Regions from separate parts of the Nocardia sp. GCM10030253 genome, predicted to be linked through region 1. Evidence: predicted binding sites of a transcription regulator. Region 1 holds the regulator's gene; each other region holds the start of a gene.
The links. The regulator LexA, encoded in region 1, represses DNA repair genes until DNA is damaged. The targets are predictions, from matches to a motif close to CGAACANNTGTTCG.
Positions count from the first base shown of each region.

Region 2: a site for LexA is predicted at 4,626-4,639, ahead of cofD (2-phospho-L-lactate transferase). Genes of this name have one in related genera too.
Region 3: a site for LexA is predicted at 4,554-4,567, ahead of recA (recombinase RecA). Genes of this name have one in related genera too.

Region 1 is NZ_JBHTDL010000006.1:823,511-829,619, forward strand. It holds gene ACFQZZ_RS15945 (sigma-70 family RNA polymerase sigma factor) at 1-154, opposite strand, end outside; gene ACFQZZ_RS15950 (NAD(P)/FAD-dependent oxidoreductase) at 165-1,355, opposite strand; gene ACFQZZ_RS15955 (FBP domain-containing protein) at 1,752-2,243, opposite strand; gene lexA (transcriptional repressor LexA) at 2,381-3,043, opposite strand; gene ACFQZZ_RS15965 (GNAT family N-acetyltransferase) at 3,169-3,657, opposite strand; gene ACFQZZ_RS15970 (DegV family protein) at 3,768-4,610, opposite strand; gene octT (diglucosylglycerate octanoyltransferase) at 4,611-5,351, opposite strand.
Region 2 is NZ_JBHTDL010000008.1:374,369-380,477, forward strand. It holds gene ACFQZZ_RS20255 (rubredoxin) at 1-20, opposite strand, end outside; gene ACFQZZ_RS20260 (alkane 1-monooxygenase) at 17-1,282, opposite strand; gene ACFQZZ_RS20265 (NUDIX hydrolase) at 1,527-2,045, opposite strand; gene ACFQZZ_RS20270 (coenzyme F420-0:L-glutamate ligase) at 2,059-3,420, opposite strand; gene cofD (2-phospho-L-lactate transferase) at 3,417-4,415, opposite strand; gene ACFQZZ_RS20280 (WhiB family transcriptional regulator) at 4,908-5,141, shown strand; gene ACFQZZ_RS20285 (metallopeptidase family protein) at 5,204-5,683, shown strand; gene ACFQZZ_RS20290 (DUF3499 domain-containing protein) at 5,806-6,109, shown strand, end outside.
Region 3 is NZ_JBHTDL010000010.1:47,733-53,841, forward strand. It holds gene ACFQZZ_RS22775 (glutamate ABC transporter substrate-binding protein) at 1-277, shown strand, start outside; gene ACFQZZ_RS22780 (amino acid ABC transporter permease) at 368-1,048, shown strand; gene ACFQZZ_RS22785 (amino acid ABC transporter permease) at 1,045-1,941, shown strand; gene ACFQZZ_RS22790 (DUF1801 domain-containing protein) at 1,938-2,366, shown strand; gene recX (recombination regulator RecX) at 2,478-3,068, opposite strand; gene recA (recombinase RecA) at 3,415-4,461, opposite strand; gene ACFQZZ_RS22805 (nuclear transport factor 2 family protein) at 4,872-5,321, opposite strand; gene ACFQZZ_RS22810 (pyridoxamine 5'-phosphate oxidase family protein) at 5,390-6,109, opposite strand, start outside.

The DNA.
Region 1 (6,109 bases):
GCACCTCGACGTACTCCCGGTCGGCGGCCTGCCACCGCAGGAACGCGTCCTGCACCGTGTCCTCGGCGTCGGCGGACGAGCCGAGCAGACGGTAGGCGAGCGAGGCCAGCCGATTCCGGCTGGCCTCGAAACACGCCACGGTGGCAGTGTCCATGAGCACGACTCTATCCGGCGACCACGTCGAGCGAGTGCTCTCGGGTAGTGGCCAAGCGGTACTTGTGACTCGGCTTTCCGAAGGTCGGGTGGCTCACGGCCCAGGCGGCAGTATCGAGGATTGCCGACTTGACGCGCGCGGCCGTCCGGCCACGTAGGGCCCCAGACTTCGATCGCGCGTCACCGTCGACCAGCTGGAAGATCCCGTCCTTCCGGCCGAGGCTGATGTGGTTGCCGACATACGACAGCGCGGTCGGCGTGATCTTGCGTCCGGTCCGGTCGCCGATGATCGCGGCGATCGCCTGCTTGCTGGTGGGTCCAGCGGAAGCGCAGGACATCGGCAACGGCAGACCGTTCTCGCCGATGACGAAGGCGCTGTCACCGGCAACGTAGATATCCGGGTGCGAGACCGACCGCATCTGACGGTCGACCGTGATCTGGCCGTTGGCTATCACCTCGATGCCGCTGGCGGCGGCAATCGGGTGGACGGCGAAGCCGGCGGCCCACACGGTCGCGTCGGAGGCGAAAGCGGTGCCGTCGGTGGCGACCGCCGCCGCCTCCTCGACGCGCTCGATGGTGGTGTGCTCGTGGACCGTGATACCGAATCGGTCGAAGGCACGCAGCAGGTGACGGCGGGCCTTCATGCCCAGCCAGCCGCCCAGTTCGCCGCTGGTGACGAGGCTGACCCGAAGTCCTGGACGGGATTCGGCGATCTCGGTGGCGGCCTCGATCGCGGTCAGATTGCCGCCGACTACCAGTACCTTCCCGTCCTCGCCCAGCTCATCCAGGCGTGCGCGCAGGCGCAGCGCGGCCGGCCGCGCGGCCACGTGGAAGGCGTGCTCGTCGACGCCAGGAACGCCGTGGTCGGCGGCGGTGCTGCCGAGCGCGTAGAGGAGGGTGTCGTATTCGAGCCGGTCGATGCCCTCGCCGTCGGCGAGGGCGACAGTCCGGTGCTCGGCGTCGATGTTGGTTACCCGCGCCACTCGTAGCCGGATGCCGGTGCCCGCGAACACGTCCGCCAGCGGCCGGTGGCGGAGATCCTGCCCGGCGGCGAGCTGATGGTTGCGCAGCCGCTCGACGAAATCGGGCTCGGCGTTGACGACGGTGATCTCGAAGTCGTCGGAGTGGAGTTGGCGGGCCAGGTATCCGGCGGAGAAGGCTCCGGCGTATCCGGCCCCGAGGACGACGATACGGTGCTGCATGATTCGCTCCTGTCTGGTTCGCGTGCTCCCTGAACGAGACAGCCCCCGAATTCCTGACAGCATTAACCAGTGACGTGGATCACCCCCGAGGCCCGCTCAGTGGACGAACTCCATTCCGAACCGAGCTAGACGAGTAAGTCCGAACCCTGGTTAGTGGTCGTAGGCGGTCAGTGACCGGATGACGGGCGCTTCCCACGATTCTGGACTGGTTCCTCTCCGGATGGGGTGGCCCGGTCGGTGTCCGGGCCGTCTCAACCGGAGAGCAATCCTGTGCATCCCGAGTTCTGGTGGTGTGGCTGAACTCGGGATGCGTCGGGGGCCGGTTCCTGAGTGTCGGCGCACGGCATCTACCTCCGTTTCGTGTCGGCAGCGCTGACTGCCTGGTAGATCAGTGTTTTAGGTGTACAGCCTCGCGATGAAGGCGTTGATGTTGTCCCGGACTCGCTCGACCTTCGTTTCGACGGAAATGAGGTCTTCGCGGTACCGGTTGCCGAGCGCGGGCGTTCTCTTGCCGCGCGCGTACAGCGAACACGCGAGGTCGGTGCACATGTAGGTGCCGACCGAGTTACCGCGGCGGCCGGATTCGCCCGCCTTGTGCGCGGTCATCAAGGAGACACCTTTGCTGGTGTGCGTGGTCATGCATATCGCGCACATCTGCGCCCGACCGAATCCACCTATTTCGTAGCGCAGCGTGACACCGATGATGCGATCATCCTGCGGAACGACGAGGTAGCCGCGTCCGGGCAGCGACGGGTCACCCCAGCCGAGGAAGTCCAGGTCATCCCATGGACGATCGTCCAGATCGCGGGGCACCGGTAGCTTCTTGGCGGTGGTCTTGGAACAGTTGATGAACGACGACCTGATGTCGCGTTCGGTGACGGCTTTCATGACGGCATCGACTCCTTCGGTTGATCTGTGACAAACCGAAGTGACGTTACAGCTGGTCATAGCGCTGAACAACGGAATTTCAGCGCCACGGCGCCGAAGTGTGGCGAGCACCATGAGCCGCCGCGGACGACGCGGCGTCAGACCCGGCGCATCACCGAGACGACCTTGCCGAGCACGACGGCCTCGTCACCGTCGATGACGGCATAGGCGGGGTTGCGGGGCTCGAGGTAGACGTGTCCGTTGCGGCGGCGGTACACCTTGACGGTGGCCTCGCCGTCGATCATCGCGGCGACGATCTCGCCCGAGTGGGCTTCATGCTGTTTCCGGATCACCACGATGTCGCCGTCGCAGATCGCGGCGTCGATCATCGAGTCGCCGCGCACCCGCAGGCCGAAAACCGTGCCGCGACCGACGAGTTCGCGCGGCAGGGTCATCATGTCGTCGGTGTGCTCCTCGGCAAGGATGGGGCTGCCCGCGGCGATGTCGCCGACAACGGGCACCGCCACCGATTCGTCGGACAACTCCCGCGGCGCGGCAGAGGCCAGGAACATCCGGACATCGATCGGGCGCGACATCGTCTCGCTGCGGCGCAGGAACCCCTTGTCCTCCAAGCTTTTCAGATGCTTGGACACCGACGACGAAGACCGCAGCCCGACCGCATCGCCGATCTCCCGGGTGTTCGGCGGATACCCGTGCCGCACAACGCAGTCCCGAATCGTGGTGAGAATCTGCTGCTGCCGCAGTGGCAGCGTCGAGGTGTCGAGGTGCTCGAACGCATCGAGGTGGTCGTATCCGGTCACCCGCGAATGGTAGATGCCCACCGCACCCACGAGCGGCACACTATGGAGTGACTATCCGGCGTGTCGCCGCAGCCATGTGCCACTCGCGGAGACGTTTACGCCACCGGCGGTGGCAACGCACCGTGTCAGTGGAGGTGCTTGGCGAAGCAGTTGGAGAGGGGCAGGGGTTCGTAGGGGGAGAACAGGGGGATCCGGTGGTAGCCGCTGCGTTCGTAGAAGCGGACGGCTTCGGGTTGCAGGTGGCCGGTTTGCAGGATCAGGCGCGGCTGGCCGAGTTCGCGTGCGGCATCTTCCGCGGCGGTGAGCAGGAGGGCGGCGACGCCGGTGCCGCGGTGGGTGGGACGCACGAACATGCGCTTCAACTCCAGGTCACCGGCATTCCATCGGACCGCGGCGTGGCCGACCGGTCCACCCGAATAGGCGACGAAGGTTCGGTGCACCGTCGCGGGATCGACGGCCTGCGGATTGCCGCCCAGTTGCTCGGCGAGGTAGGCGTACCGAGGACCGACCTCGGCAGCCATCTCCGCACGAAGAGTGACGGCGTCCTGGTGCTCCCAGTCCGTCGACTCCACGAACAGTGTCGGACGGGTCGGCGACGTCCCGAAACTCGTCATGCCGCGACACTAACCGGACCAGCCGTCACCGAAACCCTTTGCGATCAACAAGATTGTTTACCTGCCGCCCCGCACGCGGAGTACAAGCTCACGAATGGCACACCAGCGATTCAGGCGCAGCCGCCGGGGACTACCAGGACACCTACGGCACCGGTGCCGAGGTGGACGCCGAGGGTGGGGCCGAATTCGGCGATGATGAGTTCGCGGATGCCGGGGACGAGGTCGCGGAGTTGGGCGGCCACGGTGTGGGCCGCTTCTTCCGCGCCGAGATGTTGGACGGCGACCGCCGCGCCGTCGTCGCCAGCCGCATCGACCGCTGCGGCAACGAGTTTGGCGTAGGCCTTGGAGCGGGTGCGGACCTTTTCACGGAGTTCGAGGCGGCCCTGGACGATCTGGAGCAGTGGTTTGGTGACCAGTTCGCTGCCGAAAAATGCGGCGGCGCTACTCAATCGGCCGCCACGGCGCAGCTGCTCGGTGCGGTTCACCAGGATGAAGGTGCGTGAGCGGCTCGATGCGGCAACGGCGGTGTCGTAGACGATGTCCAGTGTGGCGCCGTCACGCGCTCGGCGGGCCGCCGCAAGCACCGGCAGCCCGGTGGCCAGGCCAGCGCCGAGCGAATCGACCAGACGGACACGGTCGGCAGCGTCCATATCGCGGACCGCCTGCCTGCCTGCCTCCCAGGTCCCCGATAGCTGGCGCGAAATATGCACCGCGACAACACCGTCACCGCCACTGCGTTCGAGGGCCCGTTCGTAGACCGCGCGCAGTTCGCCGGGCGAGGCCGCCGAGGTGGTCACGGTGTCCGAGGAATAGTCGATGTCGATGGGGTCGACGCCTTCACGGATCGCGCGATCACCCACCAGGACGTGCAGCGGGACGACGGCAATGCCCAGCTCGTCGACGAGTTCGGCAGGGAGGCTGGCGGAGGAATCGGTGACGACCACAACGGCCAACTACCGAACCTCCTGCAGGGTCTTCACCATCGCATTGGCCACCGCGGTGTGCCCGGCCCAGCCCCAGTGGATGCCGTCGGGGTTCGCCTCACCGGAGAAGATGTTGTCGCGTACCGCTTCGCCGAGATCGACCAGCGGCACCGAGGTCTTGGCAGACCACTTGCGCAGCGCCTTCACCGCGCGCTCGCGGCCCGAGTGCACACGGCCGTAGGCAGCACAGTTGTGCACCGACGGCAGCACCGCGACGACCGGCAGGTCGGGACGCAAGTGCGCCAGCGCCTCCCGCGACTGCTCCAGGTAGTCCACGCTCACCTTCGGCGGCAGCGCCACCGGACGACCGAGCTTCGACAGCTTGGGCTGTAGCCAGTTATAGGTACCCCGGACCATCCGGCGGATGGCGGGCGGGCGCACGTAGCGGATGAGCTCACGCAGCGCGGTCGGCAGCGGCGAGGGCAATGTATCCATCCCGCCGACCGCGAACACCACCGCACCCGCGCGCGGCACCGCGGCCCACACGCGTGGGTCGCCGATCAGCGCCCAGTACCCGTCGCGACAGGTCCAGCCGATTCGCCCGACCAACTCGACGTCCCAATCGAGTTCGGCGCCAACGAGGTTCGGCCAGATCTGCGGATGATCCGCAGGCAACCCACCCTTCGGCCCGAAATAGGACAGCGAGTCCGCGATCACCAACAACACCGGCCGCTCCGCAGACGGCTTCGCCGCCACAGCGGAGTCCGTCACAGCGGAGTCCGTCACAGCGGAGTCCGTCACAGCGGAGTCCGTCACAGCGGTCAGAGCGTCGACGGCACTGCCGGATTCGCTTGCCGTGGTGTCGGATTCGGCAACGGACACCTCGGCGCCCGAAGCCGCGGACCCAACCGACTCTCCTACGAGGGACCCAGATGTAGTCACGCTCATCGCGGATTCAGCAGTAGCCCCCTCGGGAGCGACACCGCCGACCAGCGCTGCTGCCGGAGCCGCGGTCTCTCCGACCTGGCCTGCCGACTCGACCTCGTCGGCGGATTCCGCGGCGTCGGCCGCCGGGCCGACGGATCCGGTTCCGTTCGCCGACTCGCCGCCGCTGACGGACGCGGCAGCACCAGACAAAGACTCGGCGATGGAGGGGGAAGTTTCCGCCGCGGGTGATGCTGTCTCGACAGCCGAAGCCACGGACTCCGCAGCATCTGCCAGCACCCCGGCATCGTCGGCAGGCGCACCAGCGCCCGCATCAGGCTTGGCAGCATCGGTGATGGACTCGACACCGCCGGACGCGGATTCCACTGCGGCAGAGCCGGACTCAGCCACCGGAGACACAGAGTCGGCATCAGCCGCGGCCGCATCGGCCACCGGCTGCGCCGCAGGAGTTGACGAATCGGTGGCTCCTGGAGGTTCTCCGGCACCACCCGCCTGCGCAGCGGCACCGCCCGCGGACTCGGTAGCACCGGACACCGACGAGCCAGTACCCGACTCGGATTTCGCAGCACCGGACGCGGACTCGG
Region 2 (6,109 bases), on a different contig from region 1:
GGGCAACGAAACGAGCTCATGCTCCAGCCGCCTCCACACCCGAACCCGCGGCCGCGGACCCCACCCCGTAGCGGGCGATCACCTTGTCCCGCTTGGCCGGATGGATGTTCGCGCGGGTGATGTCGCCGCCGTAGTGCGCGAGTACCCGCTTGTCCATCACCCGGCGCCACAGCGGCGGGAAGTAGGCGAGCAGGATCATGCTGGCGTAGCCGCTCGGCAGGTTGGGCGCGCCGTCCCAGCTGCGCAGCGTCTGGTAACGCCGCGTCGGATAGGCGTGGTGGTCACTGTGCCGCTGCAGGTGGTACAGGAAGATATTGGTGACGATGTGGTCGCTGTTCCAGCTGTGCACCGGGGACGGACGCTCGTACCGACCGGACGCGGTGCGCTGGCGCACCAAGCCGTAGTGCTCCAGGTAGTTGACCGCCTCCAGCAGGCTGAAGCCGACCACTGCCTGCAGGATCAGATATGGCAGCACTCCGATGCCGAACACCGCGATCAGCACCGCATACAGCGCCACCGACATCAGCCAGGCGCTGAGCACCTCGTTCTGCAGGCTCCACGGCTTCTTGCCGAGCCGTTCGAGGCGCGCCTTCTCCAGCCGCCACGAAGACCTGAAGCTGCCCCACACGGTGCGCGGCCAGAACGCCCAGAACGACTCGCCCAGACGGGAACTCGCCGGATCCTCCGGGGTGGCGACGCGCACGTGGTGGCCGCGATTGTGCTCGATGTAGAAGTGCCCGTAGAACGACTGGGCCAGGGCGATCCGCGACAGCCACCGCTCCAGGTCGACCTTCTTGTGTCCGAGCTCGTGCGCGGTGTTGATGCCGATGCCGCCGATCATGCCGACGGTGAGCGCGAGGCCGATCTTGTCGATGATGTGCAGGCCGCCGTCGATACCGAGCCAGCTCACATTGTCGGCGGTAATCAGGTAGCAGGCCATGATCAGCGTCGCGTACTGGAACGGCAGGTACAGGTAGGTGAGGTAGCGGTAGTACTTGTCGTTCTCCAGGTACTCCATCACCTCGTCGGGCGGGTTGTCGCCGTCCGGGCCGAAGAAGATGTCGGCCAGCGGGATGAGGACGTAGACCAGGACGGGCCCGAGCCAGAACGGCACCTGGGCCAGCCTGTCCCAGCCGAGTTCATTGAATGCCCAGATCAGGGGCAGGCCGATGGTGAAAAGGCCGGTCGGCGCGAACAACCCCCACAGCCACATGTACCGCTTGCGGTCCCGCCACGCCGCCGCCTCGACCTGACGGCCCGAGGTATCGGTTTCTGTCGACATCGTTGTCTCTCCATTCGAGCGGCGCATCACATGTGATGCGCGATACCCACTCAATTGACATTAGAGATCTAATTGTCTTCTGTCTATACAAAACAGATGATTTGTACAGACTGGCGGAAACGGCAAATCGGACACCCCGGAGACCTCGTTCGGAAGTGGGGTGTGTTGCGAGGTACGAGAGACGAACGGAGTCGAATGGCGGCCAGGACCGGGCCGCCAATCGACTACCGCCGATGAGCGCCCATCAGCGCAGCAGCACGTCGGCGTCCGCTGGCAGCGCGTCGATCGGCCACCAGCGCAGGTCGGTGGATTCGGCGCTGCGGACCGGGATCGCGCCGGGTGGGGCCACGATCCGGAACAGCAGATCCAGATGCCTGGTCGGGACACCGAGCGAGCAGGTGATCGGATGCGCCTGCGCGCCATACAGTTCCGGATCCATCCGCAGACCCGTCAGACCCGACTCCTCGGTCGCCTCCCGCAGTGCGGCAGCGGCCACCGTCTCGTCGCCTTCCTCACAGTGCCCACCGAGCTGGATCCAACGACCCACCCGCGGGTGCAGCGTCAGCAGCACCTCGCGTTCATCATGCGAGAACACCACCGCCGATGCCGTGATGTGCCCGGGTACGTGCTCACGCAAGCACCCGCGCGGCGCCGACCCCAGAAACGCCAGCATCGCTTCCCGCAACGAAGCATCCGCCCCCACCACCGGCCGCCAAGCCTCGAGCAACTCCGTCGCCGAAGCATGCAGTGAACTCGCGCTCATCGATCCGCCTCGGTCACAGTTCGACCAGGCCGAGGCCGGTGGTGTGCACGGGGCGGGGGGTCAGTTCCTCCAAGGGGTGGCCGATGGCGATGCCGCCCAATGGGTTCCAGTCCTCGGCCAGGCCGAGGATGTCGCGAGTGATTTCCGGCGCGAAGATGGTCGAGCCGATCCAGCAGCTGCCGAGGCCCTCGGTGGCGAGGGCTACGAGCAACCCCTGGACGGCCGCGCCGACCGCGACGGTGAACATGGTTCGCTCGTTGGCACGGCGCCGCTCGTCCGGGTAGTCGTGCGCGCCGTCGGGCACGCAGAACGGGATGATCACCTCGGGGGCGTCGAAAAGGATTCGGCCACGAGCGATTCGGCGCTCGACCCGTTCCGGCGACAGCCCGTCGGCGGTGAGGTCTTCGCGCCACTTCTCCGCCATCGCCTCCAGCAACTGTTTGCGCAGTCCGGGCTTGCGCAGCCAGACGAACCGAACCGGACGAGTGTGATGCGGCGCGGGCGCGGTCAGTGCCACTGCGACAGCGGCGCGGACGCGCTCGGGATCGACCGATGCGTCAGCGAACTGCCGGACCGATCGGCGCAGCAGCACCGCTTCCGACCGGCCCTTCTCGATGGCCTCCGCGGTGCCGAGCCAGAAAAGGTCGTCGGTGCCGCCACGCAATAGATCGGCGGCGGTGGAACCGTCGTCGCTGACCGGCAGCCCGCGCACCACCGCGACCGGCACGCCGCCGAGTTTGCCCTTCACCAGATCCGCCGCGGCGGCGAGTTCGTCCGCCACCGCGACCTGAGTGACATGTAGTTCGTTGCCCTGGCCGTCGACAGCGCCCGCGTAGTCGTGCAGCACCCGCAGTCCGGAGGAGCCGATGGCGGCGTCGGTCTGGCCGGTGCGCCAGGCCCGGCCCATGGTGTCGGTGATGATCACCGCGACGGCAACCCCGAGCCGTTCGGACAACGCGGTGCGCAAGGCCTTCGCACTGGCGTCGGGGTCGGACGGCAACAGCACGAGTTCACCCTGCTCGACATTGGAGCCGTCCACGCCGGAGGCGGCCTGGACGATGCCGAGCTTGTTCTCGGTGATCAGCGTGCGGCCTTTGCGCGCGAGCACGCGCACGGCTTCCTGCTCGACAAGGGCGCGGCGCGCGGCATCACGCTCCTCCGGGTCGAGCGGGGCCTCGACGATCCTGCCCTCGGCCTTGGCGACGATCTTGCTGGTGACGACGAGGATGTCGCCGTCGGCCAGCCACGGCGCGCAAGCGGCGATGTGTTCGGCGAGATCGTCGCCGGGCCGGAACTCCGGCAGTCCGGTAATCGGCAAGATGCGCAGCTCCCCCGCCGCGTGATCGGTCGGGCCGAGCACACCTTCCGTGGTCATGGCTTCACTCCCGCGAGGTCGAGCGCCTCCCGCACCATTTCGGCGGTAGTCGGCGGATCGGTCATCAACAAAGGCACACTGCGCACCTCGACGCCCGGCACGTCGGCGGTGTCGGTGGTGTGGATCAACCAGCCGTCGAGGATGCCGGTAGCAGTGCGGGCGCCGTAGTAGCGGCCGATCGCCTCGGCGGTGGTCTCGACGCCGATCACCGAGAGGCACTCGTCGGCCATGCCGCGCAGCGGCTTCCCGTCGATCACCCCGGACACCCCGATCACCTTGGCGTCGGTGGTGCGCAGCGCGCCGCGAATACCCGGTACCGCGAGGATCGCGCCGATGCTCACCACCGGGTTGGACGGGGCCAGTAAGACGGCGTCAGCGCTCGCTATGATCTCCGTCACATTTGGCGCCGGCTTGGCTTCATCGGCCCCAATTGTGGCGAATCCATGGGTGTCGATGTTCGCGCGGTAGCGAACCCACCACTCTTGGAAATGGATCGCGCGGCGTTCGCCAGGGTTGTCGGGGTCGCTCACAACCACGTGTGTTTCGCATCGATCGTCCGTTGCCGGGATCAGTTTCACGCCCGGCTGCCACCTATTGCAGAGCGCCTCGGTCACCGCCGAGAGCGGGTACCCGGCACGCAACATTTCACTGCGAACCAAGTGCGTGGCGATGTCTCGATCGCCGAGACCGAACCAATCGGGCTGAGCGTGATATTTGGCCAGCTCTTCCTTGGCGTGCCAGGTTTCGCCGAGCCTGCCCCAGCCGCGCTCGGTGTCGATTCCTCCGCCGAGGGTGTACATGCAGGTATCGAGGTCGGGGCAGATGCGAAGGCCATGCATCCAGACGTCGTCACCGACGTTGACGATCGCGGAAACGTCTGCCTCGGGCAGCAGTTCCCGAACGCCTTGCAAGAAGCGCGCGCCACCGACTCCGCCCACCAGGACGGCAATCCGGGGCCCGCCGGCTGGTGCGGTGTCCGCTTGTTGTGGAGTCACATCCGCACAGCCTATGCGGTGCCGGAGCGGCCGCAGTTCATCCCATATTTGCTGCTCATTTGCTATTTGGCGGTTCAAGATCAATCTGGAATGCGGTTGCGGATAGTAACGGAATTGCGACGGCGGCTTGACCATCGACACGTCCGGCGTGTCTAATCACAGTCATGTCATTTCGGGTTCGCGTGAGAGATCAAGGCGCGGACGGCTTTTCGAACAGGTGTTCGCATCGGGATGACAAGCTCGGGGATGTCCGCGGGACAACGTCGCGGGGTAGGGCCGTCGGTGTGCGTGTTGGTCCGACGGAAAGAATCATTCTGCGCTAACACACAGTGAGGAGGCGGAGCGATGGCCAACGAAATGGTCTCGCCGACCGATTCCACAGCAGGCGCAGCACGTGGCGTCTGCGCAGACATCGGCCGGATCGAGCATGAGGGGGGTAACGAAGTCTCGGCACCACCCCGGCTCAGCCTGGTCGTGACGGGCTTCGACGAGATGTTCGAATCCATCGAGGAGCAGTGGCAGGAGCGCGCCCTGTGCGCGCAAACAGATCCCGAGGCGTTCTTCCCCGAGAAGGGCGGCTCGACCCGCGAGGCCAAGCGGATCTGCCTGGGCTGCGAGGTACGCGACGAGTGCCTGGAATACGCACTCGCGCACGATGAGCGCTTCGGCATCTGGGGCGGCCTCTCCGAACGCGAGCGGCGCCGCCTGAAGCGTGGTATCGGCTAGAAGACGCGAGGCCAGCCTGCCTCGGTGCGCGAGTTCGCGGCGGGCTGGCCTAGATTTTGTCCATGGCGCATTTTCGGAACCGACGACCGCCGACCGCTCGGTCGGTGATCCGCCGCGGCCGTGGGTTGCGCGGGCCGATGCTGCCGCCGACAGTGCCCGCGTGGCGAACCCGCGGCCAGCAGTTCGATCGGCTGGTGCTCGAAGCGTTCGCGCCGCTGGACACCCGCTGGCACGATCGGCTCACCAAGCTGGATATCGCGGTCGACGATGTGCCGAAAATCCGTCCGCTGCACCCTGATTCGGTCACCTGGCCGGACGAGGTCGTGGCCGATGGGCCGGTGCCGCTGTCGCGACTCATCCCGGCGGGAGTCGACCGGCACGGCGTGGCGACACGCGCCAGGGTGGTGCTGTTCCGCAAACCTCTCGAACTCCGTGCGGGCGACCCCGACGATCTCGTCGATCTGCTCCGCGAAGTCCTCGTCCAGCAGATCGCCACCTACCTCGGCGTCGACCCCGACCTCATCGACCCCGAGGGCGATTAGCACGAGATCAGTTGTCGCCGTGCGGACTCGCCGGCGGTGATCCGGACAAGTCTCATCCATTACCTGAGCGTGTCTGCCTCCATCGGGCGGCGTGGCGGGTTACTCTCATCGTCGTGATCCCCATGCGTCGTTGCTGCCGACCAGGCTGCAAGAATCCGGCCGTAGCGACGCTCACCTATGTGTACTCGGACTCGACAGCAGTCGTCGGACCGCTGGCCACGGTGGCCGAACCGCACTCCTGGGATCTCTGTGAAACGCACGGTTCCCGGATCACCGCCCCGAAGGGCTGGGAAATGGTTCGCCACGAAGGCGGATTCTCTTCGAGCACACCGGATGACGACGATCTGACAGCTCTGGCCGAAGCGGTACGTGAAGCGGGATTACGCCGTCGCCCGCCCGAGCACGATCAGCGCGGCTACTCCGACT
Region 3 (6,109 bases), on a different contig from region 1:
GCTCAAGGGCGGGTCCTGGGACGCGGTGACCACCGACGACATCATCCTGGCCGGCTACGCCGCGCAGAGTGCGGGCACCTTCAAGGTGGTCGGCAAGCCGTTCACCACGGAGAACTACGGCATCGGTCTCAAGAAGGGCGACAAGGAACTCCGCGACAAGGTCAACGACGCGATCGAGGCGATGATCGCCGACGGTTCCTGGAAGAAGGCATTCGACGAGACGGTCGGTGTGTCCGGATACCAGGCGCCGACGCCGCCGACGGTCAACCGGTACTGAGTTTCTTCGCGCGGATGGCCCGGGCCTGCCGGACCGGGCCATCTGTTGTTCCCCTGTTGAATCCACACCGATCGGAGGGACGCGTCCGCCGTGTTCGACCTGATCTCGAGGTACGACGACCAAATCCTCAAGGCCTTCTGGGTAACCATCCAGCTGACCGTGGTGTCCGGTCTGGCTGCGCTGGTTATCGGCACCATCGTCGCCGGGCTGCGCGTGTCCCCCGTACCTGTTGCCCGCGCGGTCGGTACCGCCTACGTCACCATCTTCCGTAACACCCCGTTGACCCTGATCATTGTGTTCTGCTCGCTCGGTCTCTACACGACCATGGGCTGGCGACTCGCCCCCGAAGGCCCGAATTCGGTGGCGCAGAACAACTTCCGATTCGCGATTGTCGGGCTCAGCATCTACACCGCGGCTTTCGTCTGCGAATCGCTGCGCTCGGGCATCAACACGGTGCCGCTCGGCCAGTCCGAGGCGGGTCGCTCGCTGGGCTTCAGCTTCGCGCAGAATCTGCGACTCGTAGTGCTGCCGCAGGCATTTCGCGCGGTCATCGCCCCACTCGGCAGCGTGTTCATCGCGCTGACCAAGAACTCCACGATCGCCTCGGCGATCGGCGTCGCCGAGGCCGCCCACCTGATGGCAGGCATGGTCGAATCCGAAGCCGTGCCGCTGGCCATCGGCGCGATCTTCGCGCTCGGCTTCGTAATCCTGACTCTGCCGATGGGCCTGCTGTTCGGCTGGCTCGCCAAACGATACGAGGTTGCCCGATGAGCGCCGGTGCTTCGGTCCTTTTCGATGCGCCGGGCACCCGCGCGCGTATCCGGTACAACATCTACTCGGTGCTGGTCGTCGTCGCTGTCGGCGCTGTGCTCTGGTATCTGTACAGCGGCTTCGCCGACAAGGGTCAGTTCACCGCGGAGAAGTGGAAGCCCTTCCTGGAGAAGGACGTCTGGACCACCTACCTGCTGCCCGGCTTGAAGGGCACCATCGTCGCGGCACTGATGTCGATCGTGTTCGCGCTGGTGATCGGCATGATCTTCGGCATACTGCGGCTGTCGGAACATCGGGTGGTGCGATGGATCGCGGGCGCGGTCGTCGAACTCGCCAGGGCGATTCCCGTGCTGATCCTGATGATCTTCCTGTTCTCGGTCTTCTCCGATTACAAGCTGTTCAAGGTGGACCAGCTCGCCTTGGCCGCGGTGGTCACCGCGCTGACGATCTACAACGGTTCGGTCATCGCCGAGATCGTCAGGGCCGGCATCCGGTCGCTGCCGAAAGGGCAGACCGAGGCCGCGGTCGCGCTGGGTCTGCGCAAGGGCCAGCTGATGCGGCTGATTCTGCTGCCGCAGGCGATCACCGCCATGCTGCCCGCGCTGATCTCGCAAATGGTTGTCGCGTTGAAGGACTCGGCGCTGGGCTACCAGATCACCTACGTCGAAATCGTGCGGTCGGGGCAGCAACTCGGTGCTGCCGAACAGAACACGATTCCCTCGCTGATGGTCATCGCGATCGTCATGATCGCACTCAACAGCGCACTGACGCTGGTGGCGACCAAGGTGGAGAAGCGGCTGCGCGGGCGCAAGAAGAAGGGTGGCGCCGTGCTGGCGGCCGACTCGATCATCACCGACGCCGCGCCCGGCGTGGACATTACAAAGAAGCCGTGAGTCTCGATTCGACGGCGCTCGACGACTACCTGGCCCGAACCGGGGCCAGGGAGCCGGAGTTGCGGGCGCTCGATGCGGTAGTCCGCTCGAGCGCACCGTCATTCGAGCCGGTGCTTACCGAGGGCATGGGCACATCACTGCTCGGGTATGGCCTGATGCCGTACCAGACCAAGAGCATGAAAGAGCCGTCCGAGTGGCCGGTCGTGGCGTTGGCGGCGCGGAAGAACTATGTCTCGCTGTACATTTCGGCGGTGCAGGACGGTGAGTATGTCGCCGTGCGGTACGCCGACCGGCTCGGGAAGGTCGATGTCGGCAAGTCGTGCATCCGGTTCAAGCGTCTCGACGATCTGAATCTCGATACGGTGCGCGAGATTTTGGCTGACTTGGAAAGGCGCTCGCTCGCGGGTGAGAAGCTGTACGGCTGAGAGCGGTCTTCCGGTTGGGACAGCCAAGCTCAGAGACTTCTCTCCATGCAATCCGTACCTCTAGCACCCGTAGCGGGCGCGATCCTGAGAGGGTGCGTATTCGGCGGCAACCTAGTCGATCGAGTCGGGGAGGTCTTCGGTGTCGGCAGCTGTGCCGTGGCTGGATAGCTCCGCTTTCACCACCTGGTAGGCGGTGGACTGGTTGTAGCCGCGGCGGGCGAGCATGCCGACTAGGCGGCGGATTATTTTGTCGCGGTCCAGGTTTGCAGGCATCGAGCGGAGTTTGCGACGGACCAGGTCGGTGGCGCGGGATTCTTCGTCGTCCGCGGTGATGGCATCCAGGGCGGGGGCGGCGTCGGATTGGGCGACGCCCTTGCGTCGGAGTTCTTGGGCCAGTGCCTGTTTGCCCTTACCGGAGAAGGTGTGCCGGGCGTGGACCCACTCTTCGGCGAAGGCGGCGTCGTTGATGAGGCCTACTTCCACGAGACGGTCCAGGGCGGTCTCGGTCACCTCGGGGGTGAAACCCTTGGCCGCCAAGCGCCGTGCGAGTTCGGCGCGGCTGCGGGCGCGGACGGCGAGCAGGCGCAGACATGCGTCCTTCGCCTGCTCGACCGTCCCGCCCGGCAGGGTGGGTTCCGACGAGGACCGGTGCGCACCGGCCTGTTTCGGCTCCGATCGACCCCGCTCGGATCCGGCCGCCACCGGATCCGTCTCCCATCGGCTTCCCGAACGATCAGAATCGCCCGATGGGGTGGTTTTCGCACGCCGACGCCTCGACGTGGACCCGGTCGAGCGCGCCCGCTGCGGTTCGAGCGCGCCCGACCAGCTTCCTCCCATGTCCGGATCGGCCGAACCACCTTCAGCCGACCGGAACCGTCCGAATCCGGACTCGTGCGGTCGCGATCCAGTGTTGACCGGATCAGCGGAACGGCCGGAAGCGGACAGGAGTTCATGTAGCCGACGCCGCGTTTCGTTCACCGGGTCGGGCCGCGCCTCATCGGGCGCGGCCGGACCGGAACGTTGCGGTGCGCGTCGGCCGTTCATCGGATCAGAAATCGGCGGGCACCTCGGCGACCGCATCGGCCGCGGTCACATCGGCACCGATGCCCAGCTTTTCCTTGATCTTCTTCTCGATCTCGTCGCGGATGTCGGTGTTCTCCAACAGGAACTTGCGGGCGTTCTCCTTGCCCTGCCCCAGCTGGTCACCGTCGTAGGTGTACCAGGAGCCGGACTTGCGGACGAAGCCGTGCTCGACACCCATATCGATGAGCGAGCCTTCCTTGCTGATGCCGAAGCCGTACAGGATGTCGAACTCGGCCTGCTTGAACGGTGGCGACACCTTGTTCTTGACCACCTTGACGCGGGTGCGGTTACCCACGGCGTCACTACCGTCCTTGAGCGTCTCGATGCGGCGCACGTCCAGGCGCACCGAGGCATAGAACTTCAGCGCCTTACCACCCGTGGTGGTTTCGGGGGAACCGAACATCACGCCGATCTTCTCGCGCAGCTGGTTGATGAAGATCGCGGTGGTACCGGTGTTGCTCATTGCACCGGTCATCTTGCGCAGCGCCTGGCTCATCAGACGGGCCTGCAGACCGACGTGGCTGTCGCCCATCTCGCCCTCGATTTCGGCGCGCGGCACCAGCGCGGCCACCGAGTCGATGACGATGATGTCCAGCGCGCCGGAGCGGATCAGCATGTCGGCGATTTCCAGGGCCTGCTCACCGGTGTCCGGCTGCGAGACGAGCAGGGCGTCGGTGTCGACACCGAGCTTGCGAGCGTACTCGGGATCGAGGGCGTGCTCGGCGTCGATGAACGCGGCGACACCGCCCGCGGCCTGCGCGTTGGCCACCGCGTGCAGCGCGACGGTCGTCTTACCCGAGGATTCCGGGCCGTAGATCTCCACCACGCGGCCGCGCGGCAGACCTCCGATACCGAGGGCCACGTCCAGCGCGATGGAACCGGTCGGAATCACCGAGATGGGCTGGCGAGCCTCCTCGCCGAGACGCATGACCGCGCCCTTGCCGAAGCTCTTCTCCACCTGAGCCAACGCCATCTCGAGCGCCTTGTCGCGGTCATACGCCTGTGGTGCCATGTCCTGATCCCCTTTTCGACGGGTAAGTCTTCGTTCTTGGTTGGCGCCCACATTAGAGGGCGGCACCGACAAGTTCTGGGGCCCACATTAGACGAACAGATGTTCGAGTCAAGCGACGCGCCCGGCAACACGCATACCGGCTTACCCCACCCCTGGCAACCGACCCGTTAAGCGAGGTCACGCCGCACCGGGTCCGCGGCGATGCCATCACCGCACCAGCGAAATCCGGTCACTGTCCAGCAGTGTCTGCACCTACTCGAAGACCCACAGCGCCGCCCGCACGGCAGACCATGCCGATCACACGGCCGTCACCGCGCAAACATCCGCATTCGACGGCACCGCTGAATCCGCGGGCTGTGCGGCGGTACCCAGCTCACGGTTCGCGCGCACAGTGCGACATCCGGCACCGGTCACTGCTGAGGCTGGACCGAATTGTCGCCCTCTTCCCGTGGGCCGAAGATGCGGCGGGCGGATTCGGCAATGCGGACGTCGTTGATGCTGGCCTCACGGCGCGACATCAGGCCTTCGGGGGTGAACTCCCATTGTTCGTTGCCGTAGCTGCGCCACCATTGGCCGGACTCGTCGTGCCACTCGTACTGGAAGCGGACCGCGATGTGGTTGCCCTCGAAGGCCCAGAGATCTTTGCGCAGCGCATAGCCGTTCTCGGTGGACCACTTTCGGGTGAGAAAGTCCACGATGGCCGCGCGACCGGTGAAGAACTCGTCGCGGTTGCGCCACACCGAATCTTCGGTGTAGGCGGCCGCGACGCGCTCTGGATCGCGAGTGTTCCACGCATTTTCGGCGGCGCGGACCTTCACTTCGGCAGATTCACGATCGAAAGGAGGTAGTGGAGGTCGCACGACGACTTCTTTCTTTTGCGTGGAGATTCGGACAGTCCGGGCAGACCTGCGCGGCAATGAGTCACGGGTCAGGGATTGACGGGGGAATGTTCGGCGGGACCCCATCGGAGCGGGACCGCGGCATGCATTTCGACGACTTCGGTGATGGTGAAATCGATGGAGCACTGGGCGCCGGTGACGAAAGTATCCGATTCCCAATTGAGTTCGGCGGTGCCGGTGAGTTGGAGAGTGCTGCCGGTGACCCAATCTGGGACCAGGATTCCGCAGCGCGGATTCACCTCGATGTTGCCGAGCGTCATGAACATCGAGTTGCCCCGGTAGTCCGGCCAGCGCAGCTGCGTCGGCGAAAGGACCTGCAGGAAACCGGGATTGCCGCCGCGGTGGGAGGCGTCGGCATTGCTGTCGAGGTCCGCCGTGGCGAGGAAGAACGTATCGGCTGCGGCGATGACGTCCTGCTGCCGTGCGTCGAGTTCGGCGCCTCGGCGCGGAGCCGAGGGTGCGACATCGGGGCGGTAGGACTCGATCTGCCTGCGGGAGATGTACTTCGGACAGTTCGAATACACCTGGTCGGTAGCGATCCGCAGTCCACCGTCGTCCGGAGTTGCGGTGCCGTTGACCCGCATCCGCCGTCGGCGCTGCGGCTGCAAGGCGATCAGGCCGATCCGGGCCGGGCGAGCGAGCGCGTCGCGCAGCGGATCGCCGGGGATGGGTCGCGCGTCGACGGCGAGCGTCACGTCGTCGACGGCATGCACGAAACCGGGCGGGCCTGACAGTTCACCGGCCCACAG